DNA from 2 places in the Huintestinicola butyrica genome. Region 2 is predicted to be linked to the other one. Evidence: riboswitches for the same ligand, from Rfam matches in the RefSeq annotation. Region 2 holds a riboswitch; the other holds the start of a gene.
The links. Region 2 has a riboswitch for cobalamin ahead of OCV68_RS08000 (ABC transporter substrate-binding protein). Riboswitches for the same ligand answer to the same signal wherever they lie in the genome.
Positions count from the first base shown of each region.

Region 1: another riboswitch for cobalamin. It lies ahead of OCV68_RS10425 (precorrin-8X methylmutase); the one in region 2 lies ahead of OCV68_RS08000 (ABC transporter substrate-binding protein).

Region 1 covers NZ_JAOQKB010000009.1:90,071-101,268, reverse strand. The annotation lists gene gltS (sodium/glutamate symporter) at 1-698, shown strand, start outside; gene OCV68_RS10455 (hypothetical protein) at 717-902, shown strand; gene OCV68_RS10450 (hypothetical protein) at 954-1,157, opposite strand; gene OCV68_RS10445 (glycoside hydrolase family 27 protein) at 1,157-2,341, opposite strand; gene OCV68_RS10440 (AraC family transcriptional regulator) at 2,571-3,410, shown strand; gene OCV68_RS10435 (EAL domain-containing protein) at 3,460-5,082, opposite strand; partial or broken gene OCV68_RS10430 (ABC transporter ATP-binding protein) at 5,611-6,001, opposite strand; cobalamin riboswitch at 6,088-6,284, shown strand; gene OCV68_RS10425 (precorrin-8X methylmutase) at 6,383-7,054, shown strand; gene cbiD (cobalt-precorrin-5B (C(1))-methyltransferase CbiD) at 7,047-8,186, shown strand; gene cobM (precorrin-4 C(11)-methyltransferase) at 8,179-8,934, shown strand; gene OCV68_RS10410 (cobalt-precorrin 5A hydrolase) at 8,966-9,985, shown strand; gene cobJ (precorrin-3B C(17)-methyltransferase) at 9,982-10,710, shown strand; gene cobK (precorrin-6A reductase) at 10,703-11,198, shown strand, end outside.
Region 2 covers NZ_JAOQKB010000006.1:39,013-50,210, forward strand. The annotation lists gene OCV68_RS07985 (ABC transporter ATP-binding protein) at 1-275, shown strand, start outside; gene OCV68_RS07990 (hypothetical protein) at 344-1,516, shown strand; partial or broken gene OCV68_RS07995 (AbrB/MazE/SpoVT family DNA-binding domain-containing protein) at 1,682-1,816, opposite strand; cobalamin riboswitch at 2,088-2,306, shown strand; gene OCV68_RS08000 (ABC transporter substrate-binding protein) at 2,561-3,652, shown strand; gene OCV68_RS08005 (FecCD family ABC transporter permease) at 3,652-4,644, shown strand; gene OCV68_RS08010 (ABC transporter ATP-binding protein) at 4,651-5,442, shown strand; gene OCV68_RS08015 (cobaltochelatase subunit CobN) at 5,439-9,122, shown strand; gene OCV68_RS08020 (ATP-binding protein) at 9,119-10,144, shown strand; gene OCV68_RS08025 (VWA domain-containing protein) at 10,141-11,198, shown strand, end outside.

The sequences.
Region 1 (11,198 bases), on a different contig from region 2:
CCACATTCGGACTTATCATCGGTTCTCTTATGGGCGGCCCTGTTGCACGCAGGCTTATAATAAAGCATGACCTGCTCAAGGGAGTTTCCGCTGAGGACGCTTCCATTCTTGAGGAAGAGGAGCACAAGCATCACCGTTCAGTAAGTATGTACGCTCCTGCGGCTTATCAGATTGCTATTGCAATGGGAATAGGCACTGTAGTTTCATGGGCGCTTTCTCTTACGGGAATGACATTCCCCGTGTATATCGGCTCAATGATCGTCGCAGCGTTTATGAGAAACATTGACGAATTTACAGGCAAGCTCCATATCCATATGGGCGAGATAAACGACATCGGCGGCATATGCCTGTCGCTGTTTCTGGGAATTGCCATGATAACCCTGAAGTTATGGCAGCTGGCAGAGCTGGCGCTTCCGCTTATAGTCCTGCTGCTGGCGCAGGTGATACTAATGGCACTGTTTTCCTACTTTGTGGTGTTCAACGCCATGGGACGTGACTATGACGCAGCGGTGCTGTCCGCAGGAGTATGCGGCTTCGGAATGGGCGCTACGCCAAATGCCATGGCAAATATGCAGGCGATAACCGAAAAATATGCGCCGTCAGTCAAGGCATATCTGCTTGTTCCCATAGTGGGCAGTATGTTTGCAGACTTTATAAACAGCCTTGTGATCACATTTTTTATCAATATAATCAACTGATAAAACGGGGGTAATTGTATGAAAGATAAGAAGCATAAGATCGATTATTTTTCCGAAAATCTGGCAGTGCCCGAAATTCATGTGGACTCTGCCGATGAAGCATCGGATAACAACATTGATGATAATGACAGCGGTGATGAAATGGTGTTTGATAATCTTGCGATACCCGAAATAAAGATCAGGCACAAGAAAAATAAGCAGTAACACTGTTAACGAAAACGAGCAGGCATTAAGTATTGCCTGCTCGTTTCTATTTTATCTGAATAATGTGCATTTCCCGCTTTCACGGTAATATGCTATAAGCTCTTCAACATCTTTTCTGGTGCAGCCGAAATGCTCCGCAAGGCAGTCGATGCAGAGAAATTCTTCTGCATTCCTGCTTATAAGCTTGCAGTGAATAGCAATATCGTCTGCCAGAAGCTCCGAGCCGCATTTTTTGCACGTCTTGTAGTTTGCCATTAAAGCTTTACTACCTTTGCACGGAACATCAGGCAGTCATGTGACTCGATCTGTGCCGCATATCTTTCGGAAAATGTGCCAATGACGGAATGGGAGTAGCAGTCGTAAAGCTCCAGTCCCCTGCCCGATGCCGCAGGCAGACCGATATCATAGAACTGGAGAGACATCTCGTTTTTCTTGTCGCTGAAATTGAACATACCTACGGCATAATCACCTCCGCTGAGAGGCTTTATAAGCGAGAACACGTTCTCGGGATTGTTCCACTGCCTGATGCAGTAAGGGCCTCTGCACTCAATATCCTGATTGATGGCGATAACGTCCTTGTTGGTGAGTATCCCCTTAGCAGCTTCGGACATCTTTCTTACATCGCAGCCTATCATAAGAGGAGAGTTCATTATCGACCAGAGGGCAAAATGGGTCTTGTACTCGGTGTCGGTGCAGCCGCCTACTACCTTGCCCAGCACCTCGGCGTTGTCACCGCAGCCGTGCATACCGACTACCAGCATATCCATATCGTTATGGCAGTAAACTCCGCCATATGCTTCCCTGCCTATCTGAGATTCTGCAATGCTCTTTATTGACTGCCAGTTATCCTGGATATCGCCTGTGGAGCGGAACATTTGTGCGCCGGATTCCCTTATCCAGCTGTAAACATCGTCATTTCCCCAGTTGCAGGCGGAGAAAAGGATATCTCTGCCGCAGTTTCTCAGAGCCATTGCCATACGTTTGTAGAGGTTCTCGCCGTCAGCGGATTTGGGCTTGTAGCAGTAGTCGTACTTTAAGTAATCAACGCCCCACTCCGCAAAGGTCTCAGCGTCCTGAAATTCATGCTCAAAGCTGCCCGGGTGACCTGCACAGGTGTGTGTGCCCGCACAGGAGTACATACCGAATTTCAGTCCCTTGGAATGGATATAGTCGGCAACGGGCTTGATACCGTTGGGGAACTTATACTTGTCGGGAACCAGCCTGCCGTTTTCGTCACGCTGCTTTTCGCTCCAGCAGTCGTCGATAACGATATACTCGTAGCCTGCGTCTTTCAGTCCGCTTTCAACGAAAAAGTCAGCGGTGGTCTTTATAAGTTCCTCGCTGATATTCCAGCCGAAAGTGTTCCAGGAGTTCCAGCCCATGGGCGGTGTATGTGCAAGAGGTGTGTTCATAATATCTTCCTTTCGATAAACACTCAGTGTTCATGTTTGATGATTATATATTATCACTGTTTACAGCTCACGTCAATTTAAGATTATGAATATCTTTAAAGAGATAATGTTCAAAATGTTAAAGTGCAGGCTGATACACATTTCACATAATGGCATATGCAGAAGATTTTATATTCAAAAAGTAAAATACACTCTTGACATCTTCGCAATACGGAGCTATAATAAATCAGATGTTTTTATCGAAAGGAACAGCATTATGGCAGTAAACCAGAGCATATACCCTACATTTGCACAGGTAAAGGAGCTTCCCTTTTATCTTACGGGAATAGGCGGCAGCGAATATCAGGGGCAGATATCACGCCCTGAGGGATATCTGTGGCACCAGATACTTTACAGCGCAAAGGGCACGGGAGAGCTGCGCTTTAATGACCAGACCCTTACCGTATCCGAGGGCAGATGGTTCTTCCTGCCTGCGGACTATCCCCATGAGTATTATCCCCTGACCGCCTGCTGGGACGTAAGGTGGGCAGCCTTTGACGGAAGCGCCTGCAAGGCTCTGCTTGAAGAGCTGGAAATGACAAAGCCCTGCGTTATCCGTCCCGAAAGCACCGAAAGCCTGTGCAATCTATATAACAAGATGTTCATTGAGCAGAAATCGGATAAGATATACGGAAATTACATCTGTTCGGGGCTGATATATCAGTATATCCTTGAATTTTACCACACTGCCAAATCAACGGAAGAGGGCAAGGACAGAAGCAGCCTGCTCATGCCTGTGCTGAACTACATCGACGATAATTACAGCAAGGATTTCCCCATGACCGTGCTTGCGGAGCTGGCAGGCATAACGCCACAGCACCTGTGTCGGGTGTTCAAGGAAACCATGCATATGCGCCCAAACGAATATCTTATGATGTGCAGGCTAAGCGAGGCAAAGCGTCTGCTTAAATTTTCGGATATCCCCGTGGCGGAGATAGGCAGGCAGATGGGCTTTTCCGATGCTGGCTATTTCAGCACGGTTTTCAGGCGGCATGAAAAAATATCCCCTGCTGAGTACAGAAAAAGAAACAGGGAGTTTTATACCAATAAAACATAATAATACCTGCATGGCTCTTGCATTTGTAAAAGCCATGCAGGTATTTGTTTTATTTCTCCGTCGGCATATCGACGACCTGAGTTGCGGAACCGTAAGCTTTGTATGGATGGCCGTTTTCGTCAAATTCGGCGGTGTAACGGACATGGAAAGGTATCCTGTTGACTGTCAGAGGGATTATGGCTTCAAGATGCTCTGCTCCCTCTGCCAGCTGCTTGTGCCAGTCACGGTACATATCGGCGTAATCGGGCGGGAAAAGTCCTGATTCGATTACAGGCTCGGGATAATTTTCCAGCAGAGGCGGAAGCCCCAGGTCACGCATACATCTGAAGCATGGGCGCATTTCCTTGGTATCGATGGTGTATTCCCAGCAGTAGATGTTTGCCTGCTCGCCTGCTGTTCTGAACTTTTTCTCGCTGTCATACAGCTTCATGTACATTTTCTTTTCATGGGTAATGTTGCGGATAAGCACATACAGCAGATACTGACCCTCGGCACGGCCTATCACACGCATAGTGCTTTCGATGCACAGGGAATCCTCGCCGCAGCACTGGGAAAACACCTCACGCCAGGTCTCACAGGTCTCATAATCGTTGGAAACTATGGCACGGTTGATGGTATCTATGTATATCTGCTTGTTTTTCTCGTCAAAATTAAGATTTTTCTGGTTGAGAATGATATCCTGCTGGTTCATATTCATGCCCAGCTCTTTAAGATACCTTTCGTTCACTCGGAGGGTCTCTATCTCGTCATCTTTGAATGAAATGACCGCAGCTCCGCCTACAAAGTTATTGAACACAAGGGTCTCAAAGCTTTCGGGGCTCCAGAATTTTTCGGCATCAAGCTTGTCTATAAGCTTCATTCCGGGAGCAAGCACATCGGATTTTAAGTTTCTCAGCATATTCACATATTCATTTTCGGGGACAGGCTTTGAGAACAGGAAGCCCTGGATATATATGCAGCCGATGCTTTTGAGATATTCCGCCTGCTCGGGAGTTTCCACGCCCTCGGCAATAACAGGAGTGCCCAGCCAGTTTGCCATTCGGATAATGGAGCTTATGATTATACCCCCACGCTTGGTGAGATTTCCACGCATGAACGCCATATCCAGTTTGATGATATCCACTTCGATATCCTTGAGGACATTGAGGGAAGAATATCCGCTGCCGAAATCGTCCATTTCAACCACGTAGCCCAGAGACTGAAACTTATTCACTATCTTAGCCATATGGTCATTTCCGCCGATCATGGAGCTTTCGGTTATCTCGGTACGCAGATTTGTGACAGGAATATCGTATTTTTTGCGGATCTCCTCTATACGCTCAATAAAATCGCCGCTGATAACATCATATCTTGATACGTTGAATGAAATGGGAACTATTTTTATATCAGTACCTCTGCACCTGCTGATAAAGCTGCATATCTCCTCAAAGACGTAAAGGTCAAGACGGGTAATAAGTCCGTTTTCCTCAAAAACAGGGATAAAATCCCCGGGAGACTGCATTCCGTATTCTGGGTGTATCCACCTGATCAGTGCCTCTGCACCTACTATTCTGCCGCTCATATAGTTGTACTGCGGCTGATAATATACGCAGAACTGCTTTTCCTCAAATGCTTTTTCGGCATTGGCGAGAAGCTCGTTCTTATTCATAAAGTACCTGTTATTTTCGCTCATATACACCATCCTTTGCAAGCTTATTGTTTGTTACAGTTAATTATAGCACATTTATACAAATAAATCAATAATCAGTAAATGATTTTATTTTGCTTTAACAAATTAACTGCCTTTTCCATATACAAAAGGCTCCTGCGACCGAAAAAGCCGCAGGAGCGATATAATACTAATCACCAATAAAACTATAGACAAAAAATCATCGCATAATCCATATACGCAAGATTATGCTCAATTTTTTGTATAGTTTTTAATTGGTGCTTAGTATAAGTGATCGTTATTCGGTTCTGAGTGCCTCAACGGGGTCCTTTTTGGAAGCAACTCTTGAGGGGATAAGGCCTGCAATAAGTGTAAGCACCATGCTGATAGCTACAAGCACCGCTGCTGCCTGAGGAGGCAGGAATGCTTTAAGTCCCTCAATGCCTGTAAGGTTATAAACTATTGCATTGATGGGGATTATTGCAAGGTAGGATATTCCTACGCCGATAAGTCCCGATGCGGGAGTGTAGGGATTACTGTCCCCTGTCAGCGTTCCGTCCTTTATCCTGACTATACGGTTGGCATACTGCTCCGCAAGCTCGGGGTTGTGAGTTACCATTATAACAAGCTTGTCCTTGGCAATTTCCTTGAGCAGCTCCATTACCTGAATGCTGGTCTCACTGTCAAGTGCGCCTGTAGGCTCATCGGCAAGGAGTATATCCGGGTTATTGATAAGGGCACGGGCAATGGCAACTCGCTGCATCTGACCGCCTGACATCTGGTTGGGCTTTTTGTGTAGCTGATTTCCCAGCCCCACCTTTTCCAGAGCTTCCACGGCTCTCTTCCTGCGCTCCGACTTGGAAACGCCTGAGATGGTCAGTGCAAGCTCAACGTTGGCAAGAACTGTCTGGTGAGGAATAAGGTTATAGCTCTGGAATATGAATAATATTTTCATATATCATGCAAGCAAAACAATTCCATACAATTTATTCATTGACAACAGCATACAGCAATGATATAATAAAGAAAATGAATATAAAAACATCAGGTGTCGGACGTTGGCGTTTATGTTAACGGGTCCGATAAAAAGGGAAACAGGTGAAAATCCTGTACGATCTCGTCACCGTGATAAATGAGCAGAGGAAAATATGCCACTGAGAAATCGGGAAGGCTCCTTTCTGTGATGAAGTTTAAGTCGGGAGACCTGCCTGCTGTTTGTACAAGGAAAGCCACGAGGAATTGGCAGGTACGTTTTTGATATACACCCTTACCATATCTGTCCGTCTCGGCACATTATGGCAAGGATGTATTTTTTTGAGGTATTATGAATATTGAGAACGTAAGCCCTGCGGATATTGAGCGCAGGAGCATGGAAATAATCGAAAGCGAGCTTGGCAGCACAGAGGGTTTATCCGAGACCGAAAAGCTGATAGTTAAGCGTGTGATACACACCACCGCTGATTTTGACTACAAGCAGAATATGAAATTCTCCGAAAATGCCGTTCAGAATGGGCTTGAAGCACTTAAAAACGGCACTGTTATCGTAACGGACACCCACATGGCTGAATCGGGCATAAGCAAGCCTGCCATGAAAGCGCTGGGCTGCCGTGCCTGCTGCTTTATGTCTGACAGTGATGTTGCGGAAAGGGCAAAGCGTGACGGAACTACAAGGGCTGTAGCTTCCATGGATAAGGCTGCGGAGCTTTTCGGTCATGAAAATGTGATATTCGCAGTGGGCAATGCCCCAACAGCGCTTATCCGCCTGGACGAGCTTATAAGGGTTGGAAAGGTAGAACCTGCGCTGATAATCGGCGTGCCTGTGGGCTTTGTAAATGTTGTGCAGTCAAAGGAGATAATCATGGGCGGAAGTGTGCCGTATATCGTTGCAGCAGGCAGAAAGGGCGGCAGCGGTGTGGCGGCTGCCATTTGCAATGCTCTGCTTTACAGGCTGTACGACAGGAAAACAGGCAAAATAACGGAGAACATAAATGCTTGACGAATACATATACCACGGAAAAGAAAAGCTCCGCTGCGGATATACTACAGGCTCATGTGCGGCAGCGGCTTCAAAGGCAGCTGCGGAAATGCTGCTGACAGGCGAATCTGTACACGAAACTCAGCTTATGACGCCCAAGGGCATTGAGCTTCACCTTTCCACAGAAAATGCTGAGATATCCGAAGCCTGCGCTTCCTGCGCTGTGCGCAAGGACAGCGGCGATGACCCCGACATCACCAACGGCATTCTTGTTTATGCCAAGGCGGAAAAGATACCTTTCGGCATTGAAATTGACGGCGGCAAGGGCATCGGACGGGTCACAAAGGCAGGACTTGACCAGCCTGTGGGAAATGCCGCCATAAACAGCGTTCCTCGCAAGATGATATCGGCGGCGATCACGGAGATATGCGAAAAATACGACTATCACGGCGGGATAAGGATAACGATATCCGTTCCCGACGGCGAGCAGATTGCCTTTAAAACCTATAATCCCCGAATGGGCATTGAGGGCGGCATATCCATAATCGGTACCAGCGGCATAGTTGAGCCAATGAGCAGCCGTGCACTTATAGACACGATTAAAGTGGAGGAGCGCATGAGGCGTTCCGAGGGCAGAAAAAATCTGCTGCTGACCATAGGTAACTACAGCCAAAACTTTCTTGCTGAAAATATGCCTATGATAATGAATTACGGAGTTAAATGCAGCAATTACATCGGCGACGCCATTGATATTGCGCTGGAGCTGGGATTTGAAAGCGTGCTTATAGTGGGGCATATCGGCAAGCTTGTAAAGCTGGGGGCAGGCATAATGAACACCCATTCGGCTCAGGCTGACGGTCGCATGGACGTGCTTGTTACCTGTGGAGTTATGGCCGATGTTGACCCTAAGATATTAAAAAAGCTCCCCTCCTGCGCAACGGTAGATGCCGCTCTTGATGAGCTTGACAAGGCAAATGCAGTTGACAGCGTGGCGGCTGTGCTTATGGAAAAGGCTCAGTATTATCTTGATGCAAAGGTCAAGGGAGAGATACCTATAGGCGCTGTAATGTTTTCGGACAAGCGTGGAATTATCGGCATGACAAGCTCTGCAGACGGGATAATCAAAACGCTTATGGAGGAGTACAATGGTTAATTTTGTGGGCGCAGGCTGCGGTGCGGCAGACCTTATAACCGTGCGTGGAAAATCGCTTATTGAACGGGCTGATGTTATTATTTACGCAGGCTCGCTTGTAAATCCGCAGCTGTTGGAATATGCAAAAAAAGACTGCGAGATACACAACAGCGCTTATATGACGCTGGAGCAGGTAATTGACGTGATAAAATCGGCAGAGCATGAGGGAAAAATGACCGTGCGGCTCCACACAGGTGACCCGTCGCTTTACGGTGCAATTCGTGAGCAGATGGACAGGCTGGACGAGCTGGGGATAAAATACGCCATCTGCCCCGGAGTAAGCTCTTTCTGTGGGGCGGCAGCAGCTCTTAGGGCGGAATATACTCTCCCCGATGTGTCCCAAACGGTGATAATCACACGAATGGCAGGCAGAACGCCTGTTCCCGAAAAGGAGAGCATTGCTGCTCTGGCTGCTCATAATGCTACCATGGTCATCTTTCTCAGCACGGGGCTTCTAAAGGAGCTTTCGGCTGAGCTTATCAGGGGCGGATACAAGCCCGACACCCCTGCTGCCATAGTTTACAAGGCAAGCTGGGCTGACCAGAAGGTTTGCCGCTGTACTGTGGAGGATCTTGCTCAGACTGCGTCGGATAACGGCATTACCAAAACAGCACTTATCTGCGTGGGGTATTTCCTGGGCAATGATTATTCCCTTTCAAAGCTTTATGACAAGAGCTTTGAGACTGAGTTCAGAAAGGCTGAGATTTAAAAGCTATAGTCACAAAAAGGAATGTTCAGGTATGAAAATAGCGGTTATATCCGTCACCGAGAACGGAAACAAAATATCACGCAGGATAGCTGCGGGTATTGGCATAGCCTGCGACAGATTTGCTTTTTCAAAGCACTGTGACGGTTCTGCTGTGCCTTTTGATGATATGAAGCAGATGACCGCAAAATGCTTTGGGGAATATGACGGGATCATTTTCATATGCGCCTGCGGGATAGCTGTGAGAATGATTGCTCCCCATGTGGTCTCAAAGCTCAGCGACCCTGCGGTTGTGGTCATAGACGAAAGCGGGAAATTTGCTATATCGCTGTTATCGGGGCATATCGGAAAAGCAAACGCCCTTACCGAAAAAGTTGCGGAGATCATCGGTGCGGAGCCTGTTATAACCACTGCTACGGACGTCGGCGGCAAATTCTCCCCTGACAGCTTTGCAGCTGCAAATGACCTGTACATCTGCGAATATGACATTGCAAAGGAAATTGCGGCAGAGACAGCAAACGGCGGAAATGTGGGATTTTACAGCGATACAGGCTGCTTGAACACTCCCCCTTTTTGTGACAATAAAAGGCTTGGCATCTGCATTTCCTCTGACGCAGCAAAAATGCCGTTTGAACACACTCTGCACCTTATCCCTAAGGATATCATTATCGGGGCAGGGTGCAAAAAGGGCACATCGGCAGAAAAGTTTGAGCTATTTTTATTATCACAGCTTGCGGAAAATAAGCTTGATATACGCCGTGTGAAAGCCTTGTGCACCATTGACATCAAGCGGGAGGAAAACGCTATACTTACATTCTGCCACAATCATCACATTCCGCCGCAGTTTTATTCGGCTGCGGAGCTTATGGCGGTAAAAGGACAGTTCACATCATCTGAATTTGTTTTGAAAACAACGGGAGCAGACAATATCTGCGAGCGCAGTGCTATGGTCATGGGAAAAAGTCTGCTTGTAAAAAAGCAGGCTATGAACGGAATGACCTTTGCGGCGGCGGAAGCTCCCGTAAAAATTGATTTTAACAGGCGGGTATTATGAAATTATATGTTATTGGCTTTGGCCCGGGAAACAAGGAGGGCATGACCCTTGAAGCCGAGAGGGCTTTGCAGGAAAGTGACCTTATCGTGGGCTACACGGTATATGTTGAGCTTTTAAAAGAGATGTTCCCCTGCAAGGAATTTGCTTCAACTGCCATGAAGCAGGAAAAGGACAGGGTAATATTTGCACTTGAACAGGCTGATAGCGGCAAAATCGTTTCGCTGGTATGCAGCGGCGACAGCTCGGTCTATGGCATGGCAGGGCTGGCACTGGAGCTTTCGGCAAATTACCCCAACACGGATATTGAGATAGTGGCAGGTGTTACGGCGGCACTCAGCGGAGGGGCAGTGCTGGGTGCTCCCCTAACTCATGATTTTGCTGTGATAAGCCTCTCCGACCTGCTGACCCCGTGGGAAAAGATTGAAAAGCGCCTTGCCTGCGCCGCTATGGGGGATTTTACCACGGCGATATACAATCCGTCGTCCAAAAAGCGTGCTGATTACCTGGCAAAAGCCTGTGACATAACGCTTAAATATAAGTCCCCCGAAACGGTATGCGGATATGTGCGCAACATCGGCAGAATCGGCATGGAAAGCGGTGTGATGACCCTTGCCGAGCTTCGTGATTTTAAGGCGGATATGTTCACAACCGTTTTCATCGGCAACAGCGAAACCAAGAATATAAACGGAAAAATGGTCACTCCACGAGGATATAAAAATGTGTGATATACTTATTTTCGGCGGAACTACCGAGGGCAGGCAGCTGGCGGAGTTCTGCGCAGGTCACGGGATAAATGCCTGCATAAGCGTGGCTACGGAATACGGCGCTGAGCTGCTCCCTCAGTCGGAATATGTGCATATCAATATTGGCAGAGAAGATGCAAGCGGTATTGCAGGTATGATAGAAAAGCTTGGAGTATCGGCAGTAATAGATGCTACTCACCCTTATGCAAAAGAGGTCACAAAGAACATAACTGCCGCCTGCACCGAAAAAAATGTCACTTTATATAGGATAAAACGTGCGGACGACGCAATATGCGAAAGCGCCATTTATTTTGACGATGTTACGGCTGCGGCGGAGTATCTTGACACTGTAAACGGCAATGCGCTTATAACCACAGGAAGCAAGGAGCTTGCGGCGTTCACGGCTGTGCATGACTATGCGAAGCGTTTTACCGCCCGTGTGCTTGATTTACCGAAGGTCATAGCCGAGT
Region 2 (11,198 bases):
AGAGGGCAAAGAGCAAGGATATCTACAGCGATGCACGTCACCCTTATACCAAGGTGCTGCTCAAAGCGGCGCCCAGTATCAAAAAGGGCATAAACGATGAGGGCTTCAGCCTTGACCTTAAAGTCGGCGATACTCCGTCACCCGAAAATCCGCCCAAGGGTTGTCCGTTCTGCACACGCTGCATATATGCGGACGATGAGTGCATGGAAAAATGCCCCGAAAACGTGGAGGTTTCTCCCGGACATTTTGTTATGTGCAGCAAGTTCTGCGGATAATATCCATTGTACAGTACAGCGCCGTTCATATGAGCTATGAGCGGCGCTGCTTTACAAGGAGGGGGAATATGTTTTTCAAGGAAAGAAAGGGTGCTCTGCCTGCCTATATCGTCACGCTGATAATATGTACGGCGCTGATGTTCATAATGAACACCTTGCAGGACAGCATTGCTTCAAACCATTATATAGATAGTCTTGACGAGATAATCGCAGGGAAAAACGCAGGCTATGTATGGTCGGAGATACAGTGGCTGATAGGGGAGATACCCGAGGGTCAGGTAATGAGAACATGGGTCTGCGGTGTTGTGATGATAATATTTACGTTCATCGGATATTTCTTTGAGCGGACAAATTCACGCTTCCGCGGCACTGATCTTGTTGGCGGCAGCGGTTATTTTATTCCTATGCTTCTTGTCAGCACGGGAGCAATGCTCCTTGCAAACCTTGTTTATCACAGGGCGACCATGAACGGCTGGGCAGCAACGTTCATATCCTTCTGCAGCCTTGCTCCGCTGCTTTTTAACATATACGGCGGCGGTGCAAAAAAGATCGCCACCGAGATGATCCTCGGAGGACTTGCTCCTGCGGGCTTCGGAGCGTATATTGCAATGCCGTACATAGTAAAGCCGCTGGGACTGCCCGCATTTGTATCCGCAGCTATCGGCATGGCAGTGACAGTGCCGCTGTGCGTGCTGCTCTGCCGACATCTTCCGTGGATGACACCCATAGATATGAGCATATACAAAAGCTCTCCTGCGGATAACAGGAGCTTTTCGGACAGCAGACTGTATGTAAGGTGGCTACTGGCAGACCCCTCTGAGCTTATTTTCTGGGGAAGCAGCTGGGGAACAGTTGGAATGTATATCGGAGCAGTGCTGGCATGGTGGCTTGACCCGCTTGCTAATTCCTGTGCGGCGTATAAATTCCCCACAGTCATGTGCTGCCAGCTTATCACCATTGCCACAAGCATTTTTTTATGGTTTCCAAAGGTAAAGCGGGGAGAAAGCGCCTTTACATTTTCGGGCTTTGTAATAATCTCCGCATTCATAAACACCTACGAAATGAGTGTTCCTCTTATGATAATATCCATACTTGTTGCGGCAATTTTCACACCGCTTACTGCAATGAAGCTTTATGAAAAAACAAAGCTCCGCAGTCTGCCGCCCTGCTGTTCCACGCTGACTTCATTCTGTATTGTGTGTATCAGCTGGAGCCTGGTGCTGAGGGCGGTAACAATGTAAATAATGATTTGACCCTACGGCGTAATTGCCTTATCTTATAACTCTTGATGAATATTTATAGACTAATACTGCATGTTAAATTTATGACTGCAGATTCATATATGCTCAACAGGTTGAGGTCATTTTTTATTATGTATTGTTGCCTTTCAATCTCTCAGCCAGCCGTATAAGCCTGTCCGCCTGTGTAATTGTTGCCTGTAAGGGGTCGCCCTCTCTGATACGCATAGTTCTCCTTATCTCTTTGGGAATGACCACTCTTCCGAGATCGTCAATTCTCCTGACAATACCTGTTGCTTTCATAGTATCGTTCCTTTCACGTATAAATTCAAGATCGGTATCGCAGCAATATGATTGCGATGCTGACTTTTTCCTGAGTTTTTGGTTGCCTTACTATTTTTTCTGCTTTCATGTGAATTATTCATCTATGGTCATTGAGAGTATGGCTATTTGCTATTAAATTAAATATTTAAAAAGGAGGTGTTTATTTGAAAAATGAAATAACATAGGCATTTGAAGTTCATCAAGTCTCTATTGACAACCGAATAATAAGATGGTAAAATAATAAAAAATGAATAACTATCGGGATACAGGTGCAAAAGCAGTGCTTTTAACCAAAAGCTGCCAAGCCTAACAAGGAATCAGGTGCGAATCCTGAGCAAGGCCGTTGCCGTATTTTGTCTTAACGCATACATGACGTGAGTCAGTCACTGGAGAGTTTCTTCGGGAAGGCGTATGCGAGCCGTTCTGGCGGGCAATAAGTCGGAATACTTGCCTGTATCCTCCCCGTGCAGGGTATTGTTTATGAGGAAATTTTTCCTTTGTCTGCGGAACTCCGGAACGTAAATGATGGTATGATGTGAAAAATCGGCTGCTTTGGCGGCGCTTGTGTGTTGCCTTTTTTATATTTGGCAAAACCTGGCACGGCATATCATATCATAAAAAGTGAAAGAATTAAGCAAACGGACATTATCCATGCTGGGGCTTGGGTAATGTCCGTTTTTTATTTGCATAAATACATATAAGTTCACGAAAGGATATTGGATCATGAAAAAAAGAGTATTAACAGCATTTATGGCAGCGGTCGTGGCTTTATCGGCAGTGGGCTGTGCATCATCGGACGCAGGCACTTCATCAGAGGGAGCGGCTGAGACTACAGCGAACAATGCAGGGGTCGGTGGACTGAAAAATGCCGCAGCAGCCGACAAGGTCTCGGACAGTGAGGAAGCCATTCTCGTTACAGGCGATGACTATCCTCTCACGGTGCGTGATTATCTCAAATATGAAACGACCATAGAAACAAAGCCTGAAAAGGTAGCCGTGCTGTCAGGCACTCCGCTGAATATCTGGTATGACCTTGGAGGCAAATCCGTCTGTACCTCCGATGTAAGCGATAATGTCCGCCTTACAGAAGGATATGAGGAGGAAATAAAGTCGCTTCCCCAGATAGGCCCCGTGTATTCTGTTGATATGGAGGCTGTAATAGCACAGGAGCCTGACCTTATTATAGCACAGGTGGGCACCCAGACCACTCAGAGCTCAAAGCTCCGTGAGATGGGCTATAACGTTATCCAGTCGCATATCAGAGGCTTTTCTGACGTTGTTGATACATACCGTGCATTCGGAAAACTGCTGGGTCAGAGCGAGCTTGCCGAACAGCGCATCGCAGAGCTTGAAAAGGGCAAAAAGGAAATTACCGACAAGCTTCCCGATGATGATATATCAGTGGTAATTCTCTATGTTACTTCAAAATCACTTGCCGTAAAGCTTGACAACAGCATTGCAGGCGATATTGCAGGTATCCTTGAGCTTGATAACATCGCATCGGGTCTTGCCCCCGATACCGTAGGTTCAGAAACAACTCCGCTGGATATCGAGTACATCGTTGAAAAGGATCCCGACTATGTTCTTGTAACAACTATGATATCAAGCAATGAAGAGGCTAAAAAGACTGTCGAAGAGCAGTTCGCTTCAAATCCTGCGTGGAGCTCGGTGAATGCCATAAGCGAGGGCAGGGTAATTTATCTTCCCCAGCAGTATTATCTTTATAATGCAGGCCCGTATTATGTTGATGCCATAAAATATATGGCGCAGAGCATTTATCCCGATATTTACGGAGAGGTGGAAGAAACGTTCTGATGGAAAAAACAGATCTGAGAGAAACCGTCTCATTTAAAGCGGCGGTGCTTGTCATTCTTGCGGCGGCAGTGGTGTTTGCATTTATTCTTGGCAACGTTGTGGGAACGATGGATATTTCCGTTTCGGATATTATAGATACTGTTTCGGGAGATCATACGGGGACCAATAACAAGGTCATCTGGAACATTAGGCTTCCCAGAATGATTCTTGCCGCTCTTGTAGGTATAAACCTTGCGCTTTCAGGCTCAATACTGCAGGGCGTGATGAAAAATCCGCTGGCAGATCCGTCTATTATAGGCATAAGCAGCGGAGCTGGACTTTTCGGTATCGTAATACTTGTAATATTTCCCCAGTGGCAGAATTTTGTGCCCATAGCCGCATTCGGGGGAGCAATGCTTGCAGCGGCGATAATATACCTTCTGGCATGGAAGGGCGGCATCGACCCCACAAGGATAGTGCTTTCGGGCGTTGCGGTATCTGAGCTTTTCGGTGCGGGAATATCGGCGACACTTGTTTTTTTCAGCGACAGAGTTCACGGTGCGCTTACATTTATGAACGGAAGTCTTTCTTCACGAAGCTGGAGCGAGGTAAGGACCATACTGCCCTATACGATCGCTGGTCTGCTTCTGGCGTTCATCTTTGCGGACAAGCTGAACATACTTGTTCTCGGTGATGATACCGCAAGGGGACTGGGGCTTAATGTTGAGCTTACGAGGCTTGGCTTTACCGCTCTGGCGGCACTGCTTGCGGCATCTGCGGTAAGCGTTGTGGGTCTGCTGGGCTTTGTGGGGCTTATCGTTCCCCACAGCATAAGGCTTATCCTCGGAAATAACTACAGGATAATGTTCCCTGCAACAGCGCTCCTGGGAGCGGCGCTGGTCATGCTCAGCGATACCTTTGCTCGAACGGTTTTAAGCCCCACCGAGATACCTGTGGGAATAGTTATGGCTGTACTGGGAGTTCCTTTCTTCCTGTACCTTCTCAGAAAGTAGGCGCATATGGAAAATACTATTTTATCTGTGAGAGATCTTTGCGCAGGCTACAGAAATTCCCGTATCCTTGACGGCATAAGCCTTGATATACAGCGTGGAAAGATATATTCCGTAATTGGCCCCAACGGCTGCGGAAAAACGACCCTCATAAGGGCAATGAGCCGAAATCTCCGTCCGCAAAGCGGACAGGTTTTGCTTGACGGAAAGGATATTTTCCGCACCAATACAAAGCTTGTGGCGCAGAAAATGGCGGTGCTGTGCCAGAATGACACGAGCATGAGCGATATAACCGTTAAAACGCTGGTTGAATACGGCAGATATGCCCATAAAAAGTGGTGGTCAGGCACGGGCAGCGAGGATAAAAGCATTGTTGAATGGGCAATCAGGCGCACAGGCATGACAAAGCTGCAGGACAGAAAAATAAATGCGCTTTCAGGCGGCGAAAGGCAGCGTGCCCGTATTGCCATGGCAATAGCGCAGAAGCCTGAGCTTATGCTTCTCGATGAGCCGACGACTTATCTTGATATCGCTCACCAGCTGGAGATAATGGAGCTTGTGGCGGCGCTCAACCGTGAAGAGGGGATAACCGTTGTGATGGTGCTGCACGACATGAATCATGCGGCAAGATATTCCGATGAGCTGATCCTGCTGAACAGAAGCAAGGTACATACTATCGGCGCTCCGAGAGAGCTGCTTGAGAACGGCGAGCTTGAAAACGTGTTCAGCGTTGAAGCGGAGATACTTTCCGACAGCGAGGATAATTCGCCTGTATTTTATGCAAAGAGGAAAAAACAATGAAATTTACTTTTATAACCGTTTCCGCCCCTGCCCTGAAAAGTCTGATGAAAGCGGCAAAGGAGATAATGAGCCTTGAAGAGGAACTTCTGGAGCTGCGCCTTTACTATGCAGTCACAGAGTATGGCAAAGAAAAGACCGACAGGCTCATATCCGATATAAAGACCTCCGATATGGTATTTGTTGACCTTATGGGAAGCCCTGTTGAGACTGTAAAGGCTGTTTATAAGGGGCTTAGGGAATGTAATGGAAATGTTATCCCTTACGGCAATTCGGCAAGGGAATACCTGAAGCTGGGCAGCTTTTCCGCAGCGGGAATGATGTCAGGCGGCGGAAAAAAGCCCGATATGGCAGCTATGAAGAAAATGCAGTCCATGGCGGAGGCTATGGGAAAGATCATGCCCGGAAAAATGCGTGATATGAGAAATTACTCGCTTATCTGCAAGTATTTCTATGTTGCGGACTATAACAATATCCTGAATATGCTGTATCTCATACTGAGGGAATATGGAGGCGGGAAAAAGCTGCCCAAGCCCGCCGAACCGAGGGAGGTACCTGCGGCTGTGGTCTGCAGGCCAAAGGATATGAAATGCTACGGCAGCTTTAAGGAGTTTTCCACCGATTTTCCTTTTGATGAGGAAAAGCCTGTTATTGCGTTCCTTTACTATGGCCATATTTATCCTATGGACTATTCGGGGGCAGTGGCTGAGATATGCGAGCGCCTGCAGAAGAGCGCAAATGTGCTGCCTGTGGCAGTCTCGGGAATGGACGGCATAAATGACGGAACGCTGAAAAAGCTGCTGACAGAGTTTATGCCTGCAAAGACCGAGCTTATAATGAACTGTATGTCCTTCCGACTGAGCGCAGGCCCTATGGGCGGAAACATTTCAGCGGGAACAGATATGCTCAAAGAGCTTAATGTTCCCTATCTGCACCCGCTCTTTATGTCAAGGCGCACGGAAAAGGACTGGAATGATTCGGTGCAGGGCTGCACAGCCTCAGAGGTGCTTATATCTGTAATGCTTCCCGAGCAGGACGGAGCAATGCTTACGCTTCCGGTTGGTGCCAAAACAGAACCTATGTATGATGAGGAGTTTGACGTTACCTCCGACGAGATAAAAATAATCGAAGAGCGCCTTGAAGCTCTTGCAGACCGTGCGGAAAAATTTATAGAGCTCAGAAAGAAAGCCCGTTCCGCCAAGAAGATAGCGATAATATGCTATAACTACCCACCCGGAGAGTCCAATGTTTTCGGCGGTGCATTTCTGGATACATTCGAGTCAGTTTCGGCTATCCTTTCGCTTCTGAAAAACAACGGCTATACTGCGGAAGAGGCTGATGCACAAAAGCTCATGTCCGACTTTATAAACGGCGGTCTTGTCAATACGGGCAAATATTCCGATGATGATAAAATGCTCAGATATTCGCTGGCGGACTATAAAAAATTCCTGAACGGCTTTGCTGACAGAAATTCCGTAGTAAACGCATGGGGCGAACTGGGCGGAGATATCATGACCGATGATAACGGTGATTTCCTTATTCCTGCTGCTGTATATGGAAATGTGCTGGTGGGTATCCAGCCGTCAAGAGGGCTTCACGAGGATAACGACAAGCTTTATCATGATAAGTCTCTTCCGCCGCATCATCAGTACATTGCTTTTTACAGGTATCTTCACGATAAATTCGGTGCGGACGCTGTTATCCACGTAGGAACACACGGAACTCTGGAATTTTTAAAGGGCAAGGAATGCGGAATGAGCGGAACGTGCTATCCCGATATGCTGCTTTACGACACGCCGCATTTTTATCTGTATTACTGCGGAAATCCTGCGGAAGCAACTATTGCCAAGCGCCGCTCCCATGCCGCACTTGTGGGCTATCAACCGCCTGTATTTATTCAGAGCGGACTTTACGGCGAGTATGCGGAGCTTGCAAAAATGCTGGACGACTATCATCATCAGCTTGCATTTTCAAAAAGTGCGGCAGATGAAGTAAAGCAGAATATCGCCGCCCTTGCCGAAAAGCTAAGTTTGCCGACGGATATGGAAGAGCTTGAGTCGGAGCTTTACCGCCTGAACAGCTCCCTCATTCCCAAAGGTCTGCACATTTTCGGTCAGGCTTATTCCGATGAAGAGGCGCAGTGCTATGTCCGTGAGCTGCTGAAAAAGCCTCACGATGATACACCGTCGCTGTGCGATATCGCTGCCGAGGAGCTTGGCATTGACCTTGTGGGGGCAGAAGAAAAGGGCGGCGAGCCGCTCAGAAAAATAAACGCTCTGGCTGAGGAATATTTAGATAAATATTTTGCAGGCGAAAGTGTTCCCGAAAAGCTCAGCAGAACTATTGAGTACGGACGAAAAAAATATGCCGAGGTAAAGCAGAATGCCGAAAATGAGCAGCTGCTGAATGCACTTTCAGGCGGATATATCCCTGCAAAGGCAGCCGGAGACATATACCGCAGCCCTGAGGTGCTTCCATCGGGATATAATCTTTATCAGTTTGACCAGCGTTTTGTGCCAACTCTGACAGCATATCAGCGTGGCGCAAGAGCGGCGGAAAATACTATCAAAACCTATTTTGACAAATACAACCATTACCCCAATTCCACTGCGGTGATACTGTGGGGACTTGAGACATCCCGCACCCAGGGTGAGACTATCGGACAGATAATGGCTTACCTTGGCGCAAGGCTTGCAAAGGGAAATTCGGCATGGAACCCCAAATATGAGCTTATCCCCATTGAGGAGCTGGGCAGACCCCGTATTGACGTTACAATAAACATCTGCGGATTTTTCCGTGACCTTTTCCCGAATATCATTGATAATCTGGACGATCTTCTTCATCTTGTGAACGAAGCGGACGAAACGGACGGGCAGAACTATATGAAGGCAAATTCCAAAAAGCTTTATGCCTATCTGACCGACAGGGGATATGACCACGATGAAGCAGAAAGGCTTTCAGTAACAAGGATATTCGGACCCCGAGAGGGAGAATACGGCACGGGCATAACCTCCATAATCGAGACAAAGGCATGGGAAAAGGAAGAGCAGATAGGAAGCCGGTTCCTGACATCTCTGCATTATGCCTATAACCGAAAAGAACGTGGCGGAGACATGGGTGACCTTTACGAGCAAAATCTCAAAAGCGTGGAGATAGTCTCTCAGGTTCGTGACAACAACGAATATGAGATAACCGACCTTGACCATTACTATGAATTTTTCGGCGGACTTGCCAAATCCGTTGAGATGGTAAGGGGACAAAAGGCGGTAATGCTTATCACCGACACAACGGGAGCGGTGCCTGTTACCGAAACTGCCGAAAAGGCTGTAGCAAAGGGCATCAGGACAAGAGTGCTCAACCCCAAGTGGATAGACGGTATGCTTGCTCACAAATATCACGGAGCGCAGAAGATAGCCGACCGTTTTGAGAATGTTATGGGTCTTGCGGCAACCACGGGAGCTGTTGAGCAGTGGATATACAATGACCTTTGCGCAAAATATGCGCAGGATGAGGAAATGCGCCGCCGCATGGCTGAAAACAACCCATATGCTTACATGGATATTCTGGAGCAGATGGAGGAATACAGCCGTCGGGGCTACTGGAATGCGGATAAAGAGCAGCTTGAAGCCATACGTCAGGCTTATCTTGAAACAGAAAACAGGATAGAGGGTGAAGACCAATGAATAAAAGAGCCTATTTCCCATTTACGGCAATAGTGGGACAGGAAAAAATGAAGCGTGCGTTGATACTTAATCTGATAAATCCCGCACTGGGAGGAGTTCTGATAAAGGGCGAAAAGGGCACGGCAAAATCCACTGCTGTACGTGCGCTGACTGAGGTTCTCCCCGAGCGCATGGAAGCGGAGGGCTGTCCCTTTTCCTGTGACCCGTATGACAGGAGCTGCCAGTGCGACAGCTGCCGCAGCAAAAACGAGCTTAAAGCAGTCAAAAGGCATATGAGGGTGGTCGATCTGCCTGTCAGCGCCACAGAGGACAGAGTGGTTGGAACTCTTGACATTGAACGAGCGCTGAAAACAGGCGAAAAGCACTTCGAACCGGGAATACTTGCCGATGCAAACCGCAATATTCTTTACATTGACGAGATAAACCTGCTGGACGACCATGTTGTTGACGTTATACTCGATTCGGCGGCTATGGGCATTAACACTGTGGAGCGTGAGGGTGTTTCGTTCAGTCATCCTGCAAGATTTGTGCTTGTGGGCACGATGAATCCAGAGGAGGGCGATCTCCGTCCGCAGCTTCTGGACAGATTTGGTCTTGTGGTAGATGTAAGGGGCGAGACGGATATTGAAATGCGAACCGAGGTCGTAAAGCGCTATCTTGAATATGAGAATGATCCCGTGGCATTCCTTGAAAAATGGAGACCCGAGCAGGAAAAGCTTTGCCGCAGGATAACCGATGCGGGCAAAATGCTTGGGAGCGTTACTTATTCCGATGAAATACTGCGCCTTGCGGCGGAGATATCCGTATCTCTTGGGGTTGACGGACACAGAGCGGATATATCCATGATAAAGACCGCCTGCGCCAATGCTGCCTATGAGGGCAGGAATGCGGTTTCAAAGGAGGATATGAAGCTTGCGGCAGAGCTTGTGCTTCCCCACAGAATGCGCAGAAAGCCCTTTGAGGAGCAGCATATGGACATTGCGGCTGTTTTTGAGATGATAGAAAGCCGTGAGCAAATATGAGCCTCTTCCCGTATCCGTTCACGGCGATAGTTGGGCAGGAGCAGCTGAAGCTTGCGCTTATCATAAGTGCCGTTGACCCTGCAATAGGCGGCGTGCTTATTTCGGGAGAAAAGGGGACTGCAAAGTCCACTGCTGTAAGAGGACTTGCCTTTGCGGCGGGGAGAAAGGTCATTGAAGTTCCGCTGAACGTTACCGAGGACAGGCTTGTGGGTACGCTTGATCTGTCAGAAGCGGTAAACGGCGGAGTGAAACGCTTTGAAAAGGGACTTTTGTATGATGCTGACGGAAATTTCCTCTATGTTGATGAAATAAATCTGCTGGGAAACCACACTGCGGGTATTTTGGCAGAGGTCATAGCATCGGGGGAAAATATTGTTCGGCGTGACGGCATATCCTACAGCCACCCATGCCGATGTATCCCCATAGGGACGATGAACCCAGAGGAAAGATCGCTTCGCCCGCAGCTTCTGGATAAATTCGGGCTGTTTGTAAATGTCACGGGTGAAAATGACGTTGACAGGCGCACGGAGATCATCAGGCGCAGGCTTGAATACGAAAGTGATCCCGAAAGCTTCTGCAATAAGTATAGATCTGCAGAGGAGCAGCTTGCGGAAAGCATAAGAGAGGCTTCCCAAAGGCTTGCGTCGGTTTCGGTGTCGGAGGAAATACTCAGGCTCATTGCTCTCACCGCGAATAAAGCCTGCTGCGAGGGCAACAGGTGCGAAATAATCCTGACTGAGACTGCCAAAGCCCTTTGTGCATGGCGTGGCGATGATAATGTCAGCGAAAATGATGTTGCCGAAGCTGCCAAGCTGGTGCTTCCCCACAGAATGAGGTCTGCTCCGCCTGCAGAGAATATTGCCGAGCATGAAGAGCAGTCGGACAGTCGTGAAGAAACTCCGCCCGATAATGCCCAGGTGCAGTCCGATACACCGCAAAGCGACGCTGCCGATGACAATAACATCGGCAAGAGCCATAGTGATACCGAGATGGCAGGGGAGGAGCTTCCGCTTTCAGCCGAGAGCATAAATGCCGCAGGAAAGAACGGCGGCAG